4 regions of the Bradyrhizobium sp. B117 genome follow, and region 4 is predicted to be linked to each of the others. Evidence: riboswitches for the same ligand, from Rfam matches in the RefSeq annotation. Region 4 holds a riboswitch; each other region holds the start of a gene.
The links. Region 4 has a riboswitch for cobalamin ahead of metE (5-methyltetrahydropteroyltriglutamate--homocysteine S-methyltransferase). Riboswitches for the same ligand answer to the same signal wherever they lie in the genome.

Region 1: another riboswitch for cobalamin. It lies ahead of AAFG16_RS32460 (energy-coupling factor ABC transporter permease); the one in region 4 lies ahead of metE (5-methyltetrahydropteroyltriglutamate--homocysteine S-methyltransferase).
Region 2: another riboswitch for cobalamin. It lies ahead of AAFG16_RS32525 (DUF1636 domain-containing protein); the one in region 4 lies ahead of metE (5-methyltetrahydropteroyltriglutamate--homocysteine S-methyltransferase).
Region 3: another riboswitch for cobalamin. It lies ahead of AAFG16_RS32440 (TonB-dependent receptor); the one in region 4 lies ahead of metE (5-methyltetrahydropteroyltriglutamate--homocysteine S-methyltransferase).

What each region holds. Positions count from the first base shown of each region.
Region 1 covers NZ_CP152414.1:6,673,882-6,678,075, reverse strand. The annotation lists gene cobM (precorrin-4 C(11)-methyltransferase) at 1-60, shown strand, start outside; gene AAFG16_RS32470 (cobyrinate a,c-diamide synthase) at 60-1,370, shown strand; gene cobA (uroporphyrinogen-III C-methyltransferase) at 1,367-2,098, shown strand; cobalamin riboswitch at 2,144-2,364, shown strand; gene AAFG16_RS32460 (energy-coupling factor ABC transporter permease) at 2,401-3,078, shown strand; gene cobF (precorrin-6A synthase (deacetylating)) at 3,121-3,870, shown strand; gene cobT (nicotinate-nucleotide--dimethylbenzimidazole phosphoribosyltransferase) at 3,881-4,194, shown strand, end outside.
Region 2 covers NZ_CP152414.1:6,687,456-6,691,649, forward strand. The annotation lists gene cobN (cobaltochelatase subunit CobN) at 1-109, opposite strand, end outside; gene cobW (cobalamin biosynthesis protein CobW) at 109-1,143, opposite strand; gene AAFG16_RS32525 (DUF1636 domain-containing protein) at 1,140-1,514, opposite strand; cobalamin riboswitch at 1,609-1,828, opposite strand; gene cobO (cob(I)yrinic acid a,c-diamide adenosyltransferase) at 1,869-2,504, shown strand; gene AAFG16_RS32535 (cobyric acid synthase) at 2,510-3,958, shown strand; gene cobD (threonine-phosphate decarboxylase CobD) at 3,947-4,194, opposite strand, start outside.
Region 3 covers NZ_CP152414.1:6,669,533-6,673,726, forward strand. The annotation lists gene AAFG16_RS32435 (PepSY domain-containing protein) at 1-195, opposite strand, end outside; gene AAFG16_RS32440 (TonB-dependent receptor) at 208-2,568, opposite strand; cobalamin riboswitch at 2,684-2,886, opposite strand; gene AAFG16_RS32445 (histidine phosphatase family protein) at 2,959-3,537, shown strand; gene cobT (nicotinate-nucleotide--dimethylbenzimidazole phosphoribosyltransferase) at 3,605-4,194, opposite strand, start outside.
Region 4 covers NZ_CP152414.1:8,112,509-8,116,702, forward strand. The annotation lists gene metE (5-methyltetrahydropteroyltriglutamate--homocysteine S-methyltransferase) at 1-1,608, opposite strand, end outside; cobalamin riboswitch at 1,710-1,912, opposite strand; gene AAFG16_RS39160 (nodulate formation efficiency C protein) at 2,851-3,633, shown strand; gene AAFG16_RS39165 (hypothetical protein) at 4,184-4,194, opposite strand, start outside.

The DNA of each region.
Region 1 (4,194 bases), 1.4 Mb from region 4:
GATTACGACCGCCGCTATCGTCCCGTCGGCGCCGAGCCGCGCTTTCCGGAGGTGTCGTGATGGCCGCAGGCCTCGTCATCTCTGCGCCGGCCTCCGGCGTCGGCAAGACCACGCTGACGCTGGCGCTCGCGCGCGCCTGGCGCCATCGCGGATTGAACGTGCAATGCTTCAAGAGCGGGCCCGACTATATCGATCCCGCCTTTCATGCCGCCGCGACGGGCCGCGCTTCCGTCAATGTCGATAGCTGGGCGATGGATCGTGGCACGATCGCCCATCTCGTCAGCCGCGGTGCGGATGCCGATGTCGTGCTCGCGGAGGGCTCGATGGGCCTGTTCGACGGCGTCGCCGCGCGCGGCGTCACCGGCACCGGCGCCACCGCCGACATCGCGGAGATGCTGGGCTGGCCGGTCGTGCTGGTGATCGATCCCTCCGGCCAGGCGCAGACGGCGGCGGCGATCGCCGCAGGTCTGCGCGACTATCGCCCCGGCGTGCGGCTTGCCGGTGTCGTGCTCAATCGTGTCGCCAGCCCGCGCCACGAGGACCTGGTGCGCCGTGCGCTCAACGATGCCGGCATCGCCGTGTTCGGCGCGCTGCCGCGCCACGCCGAGATCTCGCTGCCGAAGCGGCATCTCGGCCTGGTTCAGGCCGAGGAGCAGGCCGAGATCGGCAAGCTGATCGACGAGGCCGCGCGCTTCGTCGCCGAGCATGTCGATCTCGATGCGGTGCTGCGATCGGCAGCGAGCTGGTCGCCGCAAGCCGCGTCGAACGGCCTCAACGTGACGCCGCCCGGCCAGCGCATTGCGCTGGCGCGCGACGCCGCGTTCTCCTTCGTCTATCCGCACATGCTGGAAGCATGGCGCGCGGCTGGCGCGGAGATTGCGACATTCTCGCCGCTCGCCGATGAAGGCCCTGATATGAGCGCCGATGTGTGCTGGCTGCCCGGCGGCTATCCCGAGCTCCATGCCGGCACGATCGCGGCCAGTGCGCGGTTTCGCAGCGGCTTGCGCGCCTTCGCCGAAACACGGCCGGTGCACGGCGAATGCGGAGGCTATATGGTGCTGGGCACCGCTTTGACCGATGCCGACGGCGTCCGCCACGAGATGACGGGCCTGCTTGGCCTGGAGACGAGCTTTGCCAGGCGCCGCATGCATCTCGGCTATCGTCTCGCCGCGCTCGCAGTGCCCATGCCGGGGCATCAGGCGGGTGCGCGCTTGCGCGGTCACGAATTCCACTATTCGACGATCCTTGCGCAGCCTGACACGCCCTTGGCGGTCGTGCATGATGCAACCGGCGCGGTCATCGCCGAGACCGGCTCGCGGCGTGGCCACGCCACCGGCACGTTCTTTCATCTGATCGCGGAGGACCGGTGAGCGGTTTTGTCTCCTTCGTCTCCGCCGGCCCCGGCGATCCCGAGCTCCTCACCGTGAAGGGCGCCGCGCGGCTGCGCGAGGCTGACGTCGTGCTCTATGACGACCTTGCCTCCGGCGCGATCCTCGATCTGGCGCGGCCCGGCGCCAATCTCGTTGCGGTGGGGAAGCGGGCAGGGCGGCCCTCGACCAGGCAGCACCACGTCAACCGACTCCTGGTCGACTACGCCGCAACCGGAGCGCGCGTGGTGCGGTTGAAGTCCGGCGATGCCGGCATCTTCGGCCGGCTTGAGGAGGAGCTGGAGACTCTGCGCGATGCCGGCATCGGCTACGAGATCGTTCCCGGCGTCACCTCGGCCTGCGTCGCCGCCGCGCAAGCCGGCATTCCCCTGACCCGGCGCCATACCTCGCGCCGGGTGCAGTTCGTCACCGGGGCCGACGTCACCGGCGAGCTGCCCCAAAATCTCAACTGGACGGCGCTGGCCGACCCCGAAGCGACGACCGTGGTCTATATGGGCCGCCGCACCTTCCCGGATCTTGCCGCAAAATTGATCGCGCACGGTCTCGCCCCTGATACCCCCGCGCTGTTCGCCGAATCCCTTGGCCGCGCCGACGAGCGGCTGGTACGCACCACGATTGCCGAGCTTGCCGAGCAGCTTGCGCGGGGCGGGGCGGCTTCCACGGCGGCCGTTATCCTGTTCGGCGCGCTGGCGGGGGATTATCCGTCATGATGGCCCGGGCTGCCTCTCGGCCCTTGACGCCCGGCTGGCGGAAGGGGCACACAGGAGAGGCATGGTGCTCAACGCGGCGCAAAGCGCCGGAGCATAATCGGGAATGGGGATGGGCGGACCCAGTTGCGGCGCCCAAAACCCCAGCCGCCCCCGCGACTGTAAGCGGTGAGGGGCTCCGATCAGCCACTGGGCCGCAAGGTCCGGGAAGGCCGGAGAACCCCAGCGAACCGCGAGCCAGGAGACCGGCCGTGCATGTTTTGAGGCCAAGGCCGTCGGGTGTGACGGCAGGAAGGAACTGAGCCATGCATATCGAACCCGGCGTCGTGACCGGCGCCAAGCTCGTATTGAGTTACGCAACCGGCATCGCCGCAGGCGGCGTTGCCTTGAAGCTCGCGGCCGAGACCGTGCGCGAGCAGGGCGTCGTATCGTTCGCGGTGCGGACGCTCGCCACCACCGGCCTCGTCTTCACCTTCTTCGAGATCCTGCCGCACTTCCCGGTCGGCGTCTCCGAGGTGCACTTCATCCTCGGTTCGACCCTGTTCCTGTTGTTCGGCGCTGCGCCCGCCGCCTTCGGTCTCGCGCTCGGCCTGCTGCTCCAGGGCGTGTTCTTCGAGCCCGCCGACCTGCCGCAATACGGCATGAACGTCACGACGCTGCTGGTGCCGCTGTTCGGGATCCAGGCGATCGCCACGCGGATCATCTCGCGCAACACCGCCTATGTGGACCTCAGGTATCGCCAGGCGCTGGCGCTCTCGACGACCTACCAGGCCGGTGTGATCGCCTGGGTGGCATTCTGGGCGCTCTATGGCTCTGGCTTTGCGATGAGCAACCTCGCCAATATCGCGACGTTCGCGGCGTCCTATGCGCTGGTCATCGTGATCGAGCCGCTTGCCGATCTCGCGGTGCTAGCGCTGGCGAAGTCGCTGCGCGGTGTTACGGCGCCGGGCCTCGTCACTCCGCGCCTGCACAACGCGGCGTAAGAGATTAAGGGGCGGCCGTCATGGCCGCCCCTCGCGCTCGCGATGCTCACGCTCTCCCTGATAGGCATCGGTTGCGGCGATCCCGGGCAGCTCACGCGCGCCGCCATTCAAGCCATCAATGCCGCCGATCTGATCCTGATCCCGCGCAAGGGCACCGCGAAATCCGATCTCGCCGATCTCAGGCGCACGATCTGCGCGGATGTGCTCACCAGCGACAAGACCCGCATTGCCGAGTTCGATCTCCCCGTGCGCGACGCGGGCGAAGCCGATTACCGCAAGGGCGTGGATGATTGGCACGATGCGGTCGCCGCGACATGGTCGCAGACGATCGCGGATCATCTCGGGCGTGACGGCAAGGTTGCGCTGCTGATCTGGGGCGATCCCTCGCTCTACGATTCCTCGCTGCGCATCGCGCGCCGGCTCAATCCGTTGCCTGATATCGAGGTCGTGCCCGGCATCACCTCGATACAGGCGCTGTGCGCGGCCCATGCATTGCCGCTCAACGAGATCGGCGAGCCTTTCCTTGTGACGACGGGACGCCGCCTGCGCGAAGGCGGCTGGCCGCAAGGCGTCGATACCGTGGTGGTGATGCTCGACGGCGGCACGGCATTCCAGTCGCTCGATCCGGCGGGGCTTCATATCTATTGGGGCGCCTATCTCGGCATGCCCGATCAAATCATCATGTCCGGTGTGCTCGCCGAGATCGGCCCGCGCATCGTCGCCGCGCGGCAGGAAGCGCGCGAGCGGCATGGCTGGATCATGGACAGCTATATTCTCAAGCGCGGGTGTTAAGCGAGGCAGCATGCTCCCCGAGTGGGTCTACCAAAAGTGCCCTGACGTCTCCGCGGTCCATCGCGAGGCGGCGGTTGCGCGTCAGGCGCAGCTGACAAAACCGACCGGCGCGCTCGGCCGGCTCGAGCAGCTCGCGATCGAGCTTGCGGGCCTGCAGGCGACCGAGCAGCCGCGCGCCGCGCGGGTGCCGATCATCGTTTTTGCCGGCGACCACGGCATCGTCGCGCAGGGCGTATCCGCCTATCCGCAAGGAGTGACCATCGCGATGATGGCGAATTTTGCCTCCGGCGGCGCGGCGATCTCGGTGCTGGCGCGCGAGCTCGG
Region 2 (4,194 bases), 1.4 Mb from region 4:
GGTCGGAATCCGAGTACGAGAGCACCACGAGATCGGCCGGGTCCTGGCCGATGTCCCTTGGTGTCGCGGTCTCCTCGAGACCCCGGCTCTCGCGGAAGACGACGTGCATCAGACTCCCAATCCCGCCTTGATCGCGGCCTCGTCGATATCGCCATGCTCGCCGATCACGACGAGTTTTGACTGCCTGAGGCCCGCGCCCCAGGGCTTGTCGAACTGGTGGCGAACGCGCTCGCCGACGGCCTGCAACAGCAGGCGCATCGGCTTGCCCGCGACCGCGATATAGCCCTTGGCGCGCAGCACATTCTGTTCGCGCGCGAGCTTCTGCACTGACGCGACCAGCACATCGACATCCGCAACTTCCGGAAGGTCGATCACGACCGATGCGAAATCATCGTGCTCGTGCTCTTCCTCGCCGTCATGGTGCGAGGGGCGCGCGGCGAGATCGTTCTCGGCGGCAGCGCCGAGCCCGAGGATGACGCGCGCGTCGATCGCGCCGTCGGTGACGGGAAGCATCGGCACGCGGCGCGGCATCTCGGCGGCGATCGCGGCCTTGGCGGCTTCGATGCCGGCGCTACCGGCGAGATCGGCCTTGGTCAGCAGCACGATGTCGGCGCAGGCGATCTGGTCCTCGAACACTTCCGACAGCGGCGTCTCGTGATCGAGATTTTCGTCGGCGGCGCGCTGGGCTTCGACCGCATCCGGATCGGGCGCGAAGCGACCGGCGGCAACGGCCTCGGCATCGGCGAGCGCGATCACGCCGTCGACGGTGATGCGCGAGCGGATCTCCGGCCAATCGAATGCCTTCAGCAGCGGTTTTGGCAGCGCCAGGCCCGAGGTCTCGATCAGGATGTGATCGGGCCGCACCGGCCGCGCCAGCAGCTGCTCCATGGTCGGAATGAAATCATCGGCGACGGTGCAGCAGATGCAGCCATTGGCGAGCTCGACGATGTTCTCCTCCGGGCAATTGGCGTCGGCGCAGGACTTCAAAATCTCACCATCGACGCCCTCGCTGCCGAACTCGTTGACGAGCACGGCGAGCTTCTTGCCATTGGCATTGCTGAGCAGATGCTGGATCAGCGTCGTCTTGCCGGAGCCGAGGAAGCCCGTGACCACCGTCACAGGGACTTTTGCGAGCGAGTTCATTCGGCGGCCTCCGGCAACACGGCAATGGGGGGAATGCGGGCAAGCGACTGCTTGCGGAAGATTTCGGGCCGGCTGCGCCAGGGCACGAGGCCGTCGGGCGCGGCCGCATAGGCCGCAGCACCGGCGATCACGTCTTGCGCATTCGCATCCGACAGGCGGCCATAGACATAGGACCAGCGCCCCGGCGCGCTCAGCGCGACCGAGCAGCCCTGGCTGCATGCAGAGAGGCATTCGACGGGAACCACGCGGACGCCCTCGGGCACGCCGGCCTCGAGGATCGCGCCGTGCAGGCGCTTGCCGGGCGTCGTCTCGCCCTCGCCAAGCGTCTGGCCGGCGCGGCAGGTGATGCAGACGTGAAGTGTGACGGTCATCGCCTCTTCCAGAATAACAGCGGGAGGCGAAGAGGCACACGGACCATTCTCCTGAAGGCCCGTTCCCCCGTCGCGGAACACCCCGTCCGCCGGTCCAAAACTCGTCCGCGCTGGCAGGTCTCCCGGCTTGCGGAGCAGGGTTTTGGCCCTTCGATCCCCGCCTTCCCGATCCCGGGGGATCAGTGGCTTCGGGCATCTCTCCGGTCACGGTCGCGGGGGCGGCTGCATTTTGGACCCAAATCTTGCCGATTCGGACCCTATCGCATTCCCTCTTCGCCTGTCATAGGACAGGAACCAGTGCCGGGCCACCATTTGCCCCCGGCCGCCTCTTGTCAAGCCGAAGGACCGGGACCAATGACGCCTGAACCGGATACCCAACCAGCTGAGGAAACCGACGCCCGGCACGCCCAGAAAATGGCGAAGAAGAAGGCCGCCCGCGACAAGATCATGGCGACCAAGAGCGGCGAGAAGGGCCTCATCATCGTCCACACCGGCGCCGGCAAGGGCAAGTCGTCGTCGGCCTTCGGCATGATCGTGCGCTGCGTCGCCCATGGCTTCCCCTGCGCCGTGGTGCAGTTCATCAAGGGTGCCTGGGACACCGGCGAGCGGCGCCTGCTCACCGGCCATTTCGGTGAGCTCTGCCAGTTCCACGCCATGGGCGAAGGTTTTACGTGGGAAACGCAGGACCGCGCCCGTGACATCGCGGCGGCGCGCGCCGGCTGGGAGAAGGCCAAGGAGCTGATATCAGACGAGAACCTGCGCATGGTCGTGCTCGACGAGATCAACATCGCGCTGCGCTACGACTATCTCGATATCGCCGAGGTCGTCGAGTTCCTGACAACCTCGAAGCCGCCGATGACGCATGTCGTGCTCACCGGGCGCAACGCCAAGGACGAGCTGATCGAGATCGCCGATCTCGTCACCGAGATGACGCTGGTCAAGCATCCGTTCCGCTCCGGCATCAAGGCGCAGGCCGGCGTCGAGTTCTGAAGTCGATGGCACGCGCGCTGATGATCCAGGGGGCCGGCTCGGACGTGGGCAAGTCGCTCATCGTCGCCGGTCTCGCGCGCGCCTTCACACGGCGGGCCTTGCGCGTGCTTCCCTTCAAGCCGCAGAACATGTCGAACAACGCGGCCGTTACCGTCGATGGCGGCGAGATCGGCCGCGCGCAGGCATTGCAGGCGCTCGCCGCCGGCGTCGAGCCGCACACCGACATGAACCCGGTGCTGCTGAAGCCCGAGACCGACGTCGGCGCGCAAATCGTCGTGCATGGCAAACGCATCGCGACGGCGCGGGCGCGCGAATACGCCGCGATGAAGCCACAGCTGATGGGCGCCGTGCTGGAGAGCTTTGAGCGGCTCAAGGGGCGTGCTGATCTAGTGCTGGTCGAAGGCGCCGGCAGCCCGGCCGAGGTGAATTTGCGCAAGGCCGACATCGCCAATATGGGCTTTGCGCGCAAGGCCGATGTGCCGGTCGTGCTCGTTGGCGATATCGACCGCGGCGGCGTCATCGCCCAGCTCGTCGGCATCAAGACGGTGATCGACCCGGATGATGCCGCGATGATCCGGGGCTTTGTCATCAACAAGTTCCGCGGCGATCCCACGCTGTTCGACGACGGCTACAGGCTGATCGAACAGAAGACCGCGTGGCGCGGCCTCGGCGTGCTGCCCTGGTTCGCCCGTGCGGGCGAACTGCCGGCCGAGGATGCGCTGGGCCTCAGTGACGCGCGCAAGCCCGGCCAGTGCAAGATCGCCTGCCTTGCGCTCTCGCGCATCGCCAACTTCGACGATCTCGATCCGCTCAAGCTCGAGCCTGGCGTTGACTTGGTGATGGTACGCCCGGGCGAAGCGATCCCCGGCGATGTCAGGCTCGTGATCATCCCCGGCTCAAAGTCCACCCGCGGCGATCTCGCCTTTTTGCGCGCGCAGGGCTGGGACATCGATCTCTTGGCGCATCATCGCCGCGGCGGCCATGTGCTCGGCCTCTGCGGCGGCTATCAGATGCTGGGCCGCAGCGTTGCCGACCCCGATGGCATTGAAGGCCCCGCAGGCGACACGCCGGGCCTCGGGCTTCTCGATGTTGAGACGGTCATGAGCCCGCAGAAGACGTTGACGCGGGTTGTAGCCGTCCACGCTGCGACGGATCAGCCGATCGAAGCCTACGAGATCCACATCGGCCGTACCGAGGGGCCCGATCGTGCCCGGCCGTTCGCGAAACTGAACGGCGCGCCGGAAGGCGCGATCTCCCGGGATGGCCGCGTGCAGGGCAGCTATCTGCATGGCCTGTTCACGTCGGATGATTTTCGCAAGGCGTTTTTGACGAAGCTCGACATCCCCGCCGGAGACGAGCCATATCAAGCCCGCGTCGAAAGCGCGCTCGACGCCCTCGCCGATCACATCGAAAAACATCTCGATGTCGAGGGCCTGCTCGCGCTAGCGCGCTAGGATTTCGGCGAGGCGCATCCACTCGGCTTCGCTGCCGGGAAGCCCGAGCCGCAGCCATGTCGGCTCTTTCGCGAACACGCGCGACCAGACATGGCTACGCGCAAGTTTCTCCTGCGCCGCGAGTGCATCTGGCGTCTCGTAGAGACGAAACAACGGCGCGCCACCAACAAGCGTCCATCCTTGCCCGCGCGCCATCTCATCGAGACGGACACAATCGCGAACAAGCCGCGCCGATG
Region 3 (4,194 bases), 1.4 Mb from region 4:
TGCCGCCACGGCTGCGGCGACCGTGATCCTCACCTCCGCAGGATCGACCGGCGCCAATCCGACAAACCGCTCCGCTTCCGTCAGCGACGGATACGGAACGAAGTGCATCACGATTCCGCTCGCGAACCACATCGCGAACAGCAGGCAGAACGCGACCCCGAGCCAGCGGTGCAGCAGGACGATCGCGCCCATCATGGGATCAGCGCCCTACCATTTGAACGCGGCGGAGAGTTCATAGGTGCGCGGCGCGCCCAGGAGGATCTGGTCGGGATAGAACGGATCACCCCAGATCGCGTACCGCTTGTCGGCGATGTTGCGCACGCGGAAGGTCAGGCGCGCCTGATCGACCGCGTTGAAGACCGTCTTCGGGATGTCCACGAAGGCATAGACGTCGGCAATGGTATAGGCCTTCAATGTCACGACATTGGCGTCGGTGTTGTAGCGGTCGCTGACATGGCGACCGGTGATGCCGAGCTCCACCGGCCAGGGCGTGAAGAACCGGTACGACGCGCCGGCATTGGCGACGATGCGCGGCACATTCGGCGGCGTATTGCCGGAGAACGAGCCGCCGACGAAATTGTAGTCGGCATAGCGCGCATCGACATAGGCGATGTTGCCCCAGAGACGCAGCGGCTCGATCGGGCGCACCGCGGCTGCAAGCTCCACACCCTTCGATTCCTGTCGTCCCGCAACGTTGAGCGTCTGGCCGCCGGCTGCCGCGTAGACGTTCTTGCGCAGGATGTCGTAGGCGGAGAACGACCACTCCGCCCTGTTGTCCCAGAACAGGTGCTTGACGCCGGTCTCATAGGTGCGTGCGGTGGTCAGGTCGAGCGGCTGGGCCGGCCCAAGCAGGAAGATGTTGTTGGCGGAAACGTCGGCGCCGGTGGCGTACTGGCTGAAGAAGGTCAGGCCGGGCACGGCATCCCAGGTGTAGCCGATGCGGCCCGTCGTCGGGACCCAGTCCTTCGTGAACGGGAAGCCAGCCTTCACCAGGCCGTTGACGTCGGTCCAGTTGCGGTCAAGCCCGATATGCTCGACGCGGAGGCCCCCGACCAGCGCAAAGCTGCGCGTCAGCTTCAAGCGGTCCTCGAACGACAGCGCCTCATTGTCGATGCGCGCGGTCTGTTGCTGGATCGTGAGCAGGCCGTAATAGCCGCGGGCGGGATCGACGAGCGAAACGGCGTCGCCGGGGAAGTTCGCAGCACCGGGCCTGACAAAATCCAGATAGCTTGACGACAGTGTCGTGACCAGCCGGTTGTCGAAGCCGGCGATGTTCGTGTCCCAGATCAGATCGGTGATGTTGCCGACCAAACGCTGGCTGTGCGCGACGTAAAAGCGCTCGCGATTGACGAGATTCGAGACAGAGTTGAATGCCTCGACCTCGTTGTTGAACCAGGTGCGCTCGGCGCCATAGCCATAGACCTGGCTCTTCAGTGTCAGGTCGGGCGCGAGCTTCAGCTCGAAGCCTCCGCGCAGCCACACTTCTTGCGCGACGTTGCGATTGTCGAAGACGTTGTAGTTGTTGGTATTGAAGGTGCGGTCATCGATGGTGACAGCGCCGAGGTTGGTTCCGTTGTAGTTGGAGACGTAATTGCCCGAAACGATGCCGCTCGTCGCATGCGAGCCGCTGAAGGCGATCGGCACCAGCGGCGCGCCCCAATAGGCCTTGCCGCGATCTTCGCGATACTCGATCGCGCCCCAGATCTTGAGGCTGTCGGAGATGCGGTAGTTGAGCTGGCCGGAGATATCGAGCATCTTGGTGTTGGTGTCGTCGGCAAAGCCGTTGAGCGAGGAACGGCTGATGTCGAAGCGGTAGTCGAGCCCCTGCACGTTGGTGCTGCCGCCCGAGCCGTAGTGGACGCCGAACGAGTTGAGCGAATCCCAAAAGAAGTCAGCCTCATTCCGGATCGGCCCGGTGTGCGGCTGCTTCGTGACCAGGTTGATTGCGCCACCGGCGGCACCTTCGCCGGACATCAGCGAGGCCGGACCTTTCAAAAATTCCACGGCTGCGAGATTGGCCGTATCCGTGATCCGCGAGGTCATGTTCTGCGGACCGATCTTGATGCCGTTGTAGAGCATGTTGATCTGGCTGTTGGTGAAGCCACGCATCGAGAAGGCCGCTGGCTCGGCCGGATTGTCGCCGGAGGTGACACCGACGGCGCCCTGGGCCACCTCCGACACGGTGTGATAGCCCTGCTCCTGCATTGTTTTCGCCGAGATGACCTCGACGGTCGCGGGCGTCTCCTGCACGGTCAGGCCGAGTCGCGAAGCGCTCTCGGCCACCACATTGGTGTTGAGTGGCGTCTGCGCTGCTGCGGCCGGCACGGCGGGCTTGGCCGCCGCCGATGCGGCCGCCGGCCTGCGCGCTGTTGCGCGGCGTGGGCTCTGCGCGTCCCGGCCGGCCGGCTTGGCCTGCTTGCGGGATTGGGCGGGGGAGACTTCAACGGGCGGCAGGGGTTCGCGGGCCTGCTGCGCCAGCGCGGCAGGCATATCGGCGGCAACAAGTGACACGAGCGACGCGGAGGCGAGCAGCAAGGCGCGCGGTCGTACGATACGGATGGAAGACACGGTTTTGGACCTCGGTATGACGTCAGTGGCACGTCACAGCGAACCAAGGTCCCATCATCAGGCTTTGAGCCTTCCGATGAAGCCGAATGTCTGTACTCCCCGACCGACATCTTCGCGTGTGACCACGGCTGACGGCAGGTCTCCTGGCTCGCGGGTCGTGACCGCTTCGTCGCCTTCCCGGGACCGAGGACCCAGTGGCTTCTGACGAAGGATTCACCGCTTACAGTTGCGGGGGCAGCTACGGCATTGGGGACAATGTCCCCGCACCGCATTCCCTTTTCATCCCCTCTCGGGGAAACCGTCAAAGGCATCTAGGATTACGACCAAGACAGAGTCAATGTGCAAGCTGCGGCGTTATTGCCACAGCACCCAATTTCCTTGGAGATGAGCATGGAAGGCGAGACCTTCCTCTGGCTGATCAGACATGCGCCCGTCGACGGCGTCAAAGGGACGATCCACGCCGCCGACGCGCCGGCCGATCTGCGCGATCGCGCACAACTCGAGGCGCTGCGGCAGCGTCTGCCGCGGGATGCTGCGAGCTATTCCAGCCCGTCGCGGCGCACGGCCGAGACCGCGCGGGCGCTGGGGCTGGAGCCGACGCTGGTGAGGGAGTTCAGCGAGCAGGATTTTGGCGACTGGACCGGCCATCGGCATGACGAGCTCGCCGCGACCGGCGGCGAGGCCTATGCGCAGTTCTGGAGCGATCCCGCGCGTGGAAAGCCGCCGGGCGGCGAGAGCTTCGAGGATCAGGTCGCGCGCGTCCGGCTGGGTCTCTCGCGGATTGGCACTGGGTCAGCAGCGCTTGTCGTCCATTCTGGCACGATCCGCGCTGCGCTCTGCATCGCGCTCGACCTGACGCCGCAGGCAGCCCTGCGCTTCGTCATCGATCCGCTGTCGCTGACCCGGATCGACCGGCTTGCCACAGGCTGGCGCGTCGTTTCCGTCAATCAGCGGATCAGCTATGCATGATCCGGAAAAGTGCGCAGCGGTTTTCCGAAAAGATCATGCTCAAACAACACCCTAAAGCGCGATGATCTCATCGCACTTTAGGCCGATCCGGCACGTTGGCCTGCGCGAACGTCGCCATGCCGTTGTGAAGTGCGCAGGCCGACCGAACCAGCGGCAGCGCGATGGCGGCGCCCGATCCCTCGCCGAGCCTCAGATCGAGGCTGATCAGCGGCTGCACGTTCAATGCACGCAGCACCAGTCGATGTCCCTGCTCCGCGGATTGATGCGAGGGCAGCAGGAACGGCTGGCAGGACGGATTGAGCCGCGCTGCCGTGAGCGCCGCGACTGACACGATGAAGCCGTCGATCAGCACGGGGATGCGGCGCTGCGCAGCCGCAATGATGGCGCCGCAAATCGCCGCGATCTCAAGCCCGCCGACGGCGCACAGGATTTTTTCGGGCGCCGCGCTCGCAACGCCGTGGCGTGCAATCGCAGCATCGATCACCCGCGCCTTGTGCGCGCGGCCCGCCGCATCGACACCGGTGCCGCTGCCTGCGATCTCCTCGGCGCTGACGGCGAGCAGGCTCGCGGCGATCGCCGCCGATGTCGTGGTGTTGCCGATGCCCATCTCGCCGAAGATCAGGAGATCGGGTTTGGTGGCCTCCGCGCGCGCGACCG
Region 4 (4,194 bases):
CGAGCCGTACGACTGCACCCATCCGCTCCTAGTAAATGCGAAGCCGGCGAGGTGCTCGCCGAAGTACTGCACCATGTCATTGCGCTCGAACTCGCCGTGCACGAGGACGTCGAGACCGATGTCCTCCTGCCAACGTACGGCGCGCGCAGTCTCCTCCTTGAGGAACCTGTCGTATTGCTCGTCACTTATCGCGCCTCGCGCATGCGCCGCACGGGCATTTCGGACCTCTGTGGTCTGCGGAAACGATCCGATGGTCGTGGTAGGAAAAGCCGGTAGTCCGAAACGATTGCTTTGGATCTCGGCACGACGGGCAAATGGGCTCCCGCGTCGACGCATGGTCTGATCGATCGCTTTCATCCGGACAGCGACATTGGCATCACGAATTTTCGGCGAAGTCCGGCGAACAGTCGCGGCACATTCCGACTCGGCAAGAGCTGGCGCAACATTCTGGTCGCCTGCGAGTGCCCGCGCCAGGATCGCAAGCTCCCGCATCTTCTGGACCGCGAAAGCAAGCCAGCTCTTGACGTCGGAAGCGAGCCCGGTTTCAAGTTCAACATCGACCGGCACATGAAGCAGCGAGCAGGATGGGGCAATCTGTACACGGTCCTTGCCGAGCTTCGCAATCGCGGGTTCGAGCCGCTGGCGCAGGGATGACAAATTCGACCGCCATACATTCCGGCCGTCGACGACACCGAGCGACATGACGAGATCACCTCGGCCGCCAGCGATGATCTGGTCCAACAACTGTGGCGCTCGAACTAGGTCGAGGTGTAGTCCGGCAACTGGCAGGCTCAACGCGGTGTTCAGATTGTCCCCGAGGTCGCCGAAATAGCTGGCAACTAAGATCTTGATGGCCGGCACCTCCTTGGCGAGCCGATCATAGGCATGTCGCAAAGATTGCCGCGCCCTCTCATCCAGATCAAGAACCAGGCAGGGCTCGTCGAACTGAACCCAATTTGCCCCACGTTTGGCAAATTCCTGCAGAACCTCGATATAGATCGGTATCAGTTCATCCAGCAGTGAGAGTGGCTGGAACGCAGGATCGAGACTCTTGCCGAGCTTTAGGAATGTGACCGGCCCGATCAGGACAGGACGGGTCTGAAAGCCAAGGGCCTTAGCTTCCTCATACTCCTCGATCGGCTTGCGAGAGCATAGCCTGAAAGTCTGTCCCCGGTGAAACTGGGGAACCATGTAGTGGTAGTTGGTGTCGAACCACTTGGTCATCTCCTGCGCGGGTGCGCCAAATCCGCGCGGTCCGCGACCGCAACTCGCATCCTGATCGTCGCATTGTGATCCGCGGGCCATGGCGAAGTACGTCTTGAGCGAAACGGATTCGGTTTTCGAGCCGTAGATCTCCGGGATGGCGCCAACCATGACACTTGTGTCGAGCACTTGGTCATACAGCGAAAAATCGTTCGATGGAATGACCGTGACGCCGATAGATTTCTGACGAGCCCAGTTCGCGGCACGCAGGCCAGCTGCGTCCTCGAGCAACTGTTGTTCGCTGGTTTTTCCCGCCCAGTAGCTTTCAAGAGCGAGTTTGAGCTCGCGCCTTGGACCGATGCGTGGCGTTCCAAGCGTGGCAACAGGAAGGGAGAGAAGAGACATAGCGTTAACCCCTTGTTGGGGGCAAAGGCCGTGGCGGACGCAGGCAGGGGAAGTCGCGCGGTGCGACGGCTGCTTGACGCACCACCGGGACACCCCGCCCGTGGACGAATAATTGTCGGGGCAGGTCTCCTGGCTCGCGGGTCATCGCTTCTGTCCGGCCTTCCCGAAGCCGCGCAGGCTTCAGTGACATCGTTGGACAGCGGCTTGCCGCTCACAGTTGCGGGGGCAGCGCCGGCATTGTCACCGGCTTCCCTCTTAGCTCCGGATCAAGTGGGACCGGAGAACCTCGACGACTTGGATTATCGGCAAGACAAGTCTTCCGTCAACCTCTCAGATTATGTCGCAAGCTGGTGCTGCGACATCCGCTACGCGAATGACCGCGCATCCTTATCGCTGAGTCGATGTAGATGCGCTCTTCAGTCAGCGATATTGTAATGACCATCGCAGCTGCCCCCTGGCCGCACGCCAGATCGGTGGAGGGGATAAAAGCGGCTTCCGCGGTCGGGACTGCTGCCTGGAGCAGAACGCATTTGATGCGTGTCCCAGGCTTCCCAGCAGGTTCTTCGAGCGTGTCCGCCATCCAGCCGCGCTCTCGACCAGCTGGATCCGTGCTGCATAAGCCTAAGACACGTGGCAAAGTCAGCAACATACCTGACCGGCACGTTGATTTGCAGTGCCAGCCAGACTCCAAATGCTCGGCGCGAGTGCCGGATGTCGCGAAAGAAGCGCCAAACGCGCTCTGGCCTCTCGGCCGCGAGTACCCAGAGGCATGCCAGAGATCGAAAGCTCACTCCGGTAACGATAGCGAGCCAAACAGTTCTGTGGCGGCAAACGTGCTCCCAATTCTCATCAGGAACTTGGTCGAGGCGTTCAGCTGCGCCCACCGAACATTCGGCGCGTGGCATAAGCCGCGGTGAACGGAAACATCGAGACGCCCGCAAGTCGGAAAGCCGACAAAGGGGGCATAGAAGCGGTGCGAATTGCCGTCTATTAACCTGGCACGAGGAATGCAAGTCTTCGGCATGCCCAGTCTCCTCTTGCTGGGCATGTCCAGCACAGCAACTTGAGGCTGTCGCCGGCAACGAAGTTAGCGGCGCGTGACATAGAGCGGGAGCGCCTGCTCGCACGGAACACCATCGGCCTCCCCGTCGCGTCGCCGCTAACTTCTTGCGCTCGCGCATAACAGGCTGAAGTTGCCCGCTCTGGAATGACGGGCGGATGAAACCAGATAGGCCAACAGTCATGAGAAAAGTGTCTAGAAGACGCGCGTTATTGTTTTGTCTCGGTCGATCCCTGATCTGCCTGGCCGGGCTGGCTGTGACTGGCAACAGTGCTCGCGCTATCGAGAGCCCCCATATCGAAAGATTCAAGTCAACGTGGCGAGCGCAAGACGGTGAGACAATAGAACAAATTATCTCCAACGTCTCGAAAGTTGCACGGTTCGTCCCTCGAATGTGGGGCGTCGCCGAACTTGACGGAAACGACTATGTTTTCGTTTCGTGGACCAGGCACGCGGATGATGTACTAGACGAACAGTACGTTATCACCTGGAGGATCGCGCTCGACGGCACGTTTCAACTTGCGTCGACCTATGCAAAGCCGATCGAATTGGGCTGGCACGCCCTGGCGCTCGGGTTGATCGCCAGTGAAGTCAAGGATGGCGAAAGGGACGCAAATCTTCGCTTTCTGCATGATCCGAGCAACTTCAACTTCGTGACGACCACGCAGGGCCGGCTCGGCGATCTCCTGCGGCAGGGCCGCTGCACTATCGTTGAGCCTGTTGGAGTGGACTACTTGCCGAAGCAGAAGGACAAGCCGACCGAAAAAGGTGATCTGTGGCGCGTTTTGCTTTTAGTGAACTGTAATATCCCAGGGCCCCGTTTTTACACCCATAACGGGGTCATCACTTTCGAGAAGAGCGAAGGGCAAGATTGGGAGCCGCAATCCTCCTTTGCCAAGCGTATCGCGGCCTTTCCTCCTGGCTCCTGGTTCGCTCGGATGGAGCCCAAGGAACGGGAAGAGTAAGAAAGGAGCGAAAGCCCTCGGTTTAATGGTCGCGCAGAGCAAGATCGCGCCGCAGCTCCTGACCGCCTCAGAGTAACTGCAAGACATATTAGCCCTAAAGTGTCGGTGCTTACGCCTTCGCAACAGTCGCGAGCCTTTCCCCGCAGCCTTCAGCCCGTCAGGCAAAAATCGGGCAGCACGACTACTCGAGCCTCTCCGCGACAGTCGAGCTCAGCGGCGCGTACCAGTTGGCGAGATTTTGCTCCCAGCGCACCTGACGCCGTGAGAGAACACCGATCTGCGAGGGAACCAGCTCTCCATGCCACTCTTCAAGGGACCGGGCCTGGAGATGCCTCGGGCCCAAGTCTGATCCGGCGTGCAGGCCGCGCATCGCGCGATTGACTGGTGAGCATGCCGACGCCGAGCCGGCACGATCGAGTGCTGCGACAAACCCATTAAGAGGGTAATGCGGCAGTGTCGGCATACCCTTGAACATCGGCCGTTTTCCGAGTGGCCCCGGCGACGAGTCCCGGAGCCGTACGCGAGGCATCGAGGAACGACTGATTCGGCGCTAAATTTCCT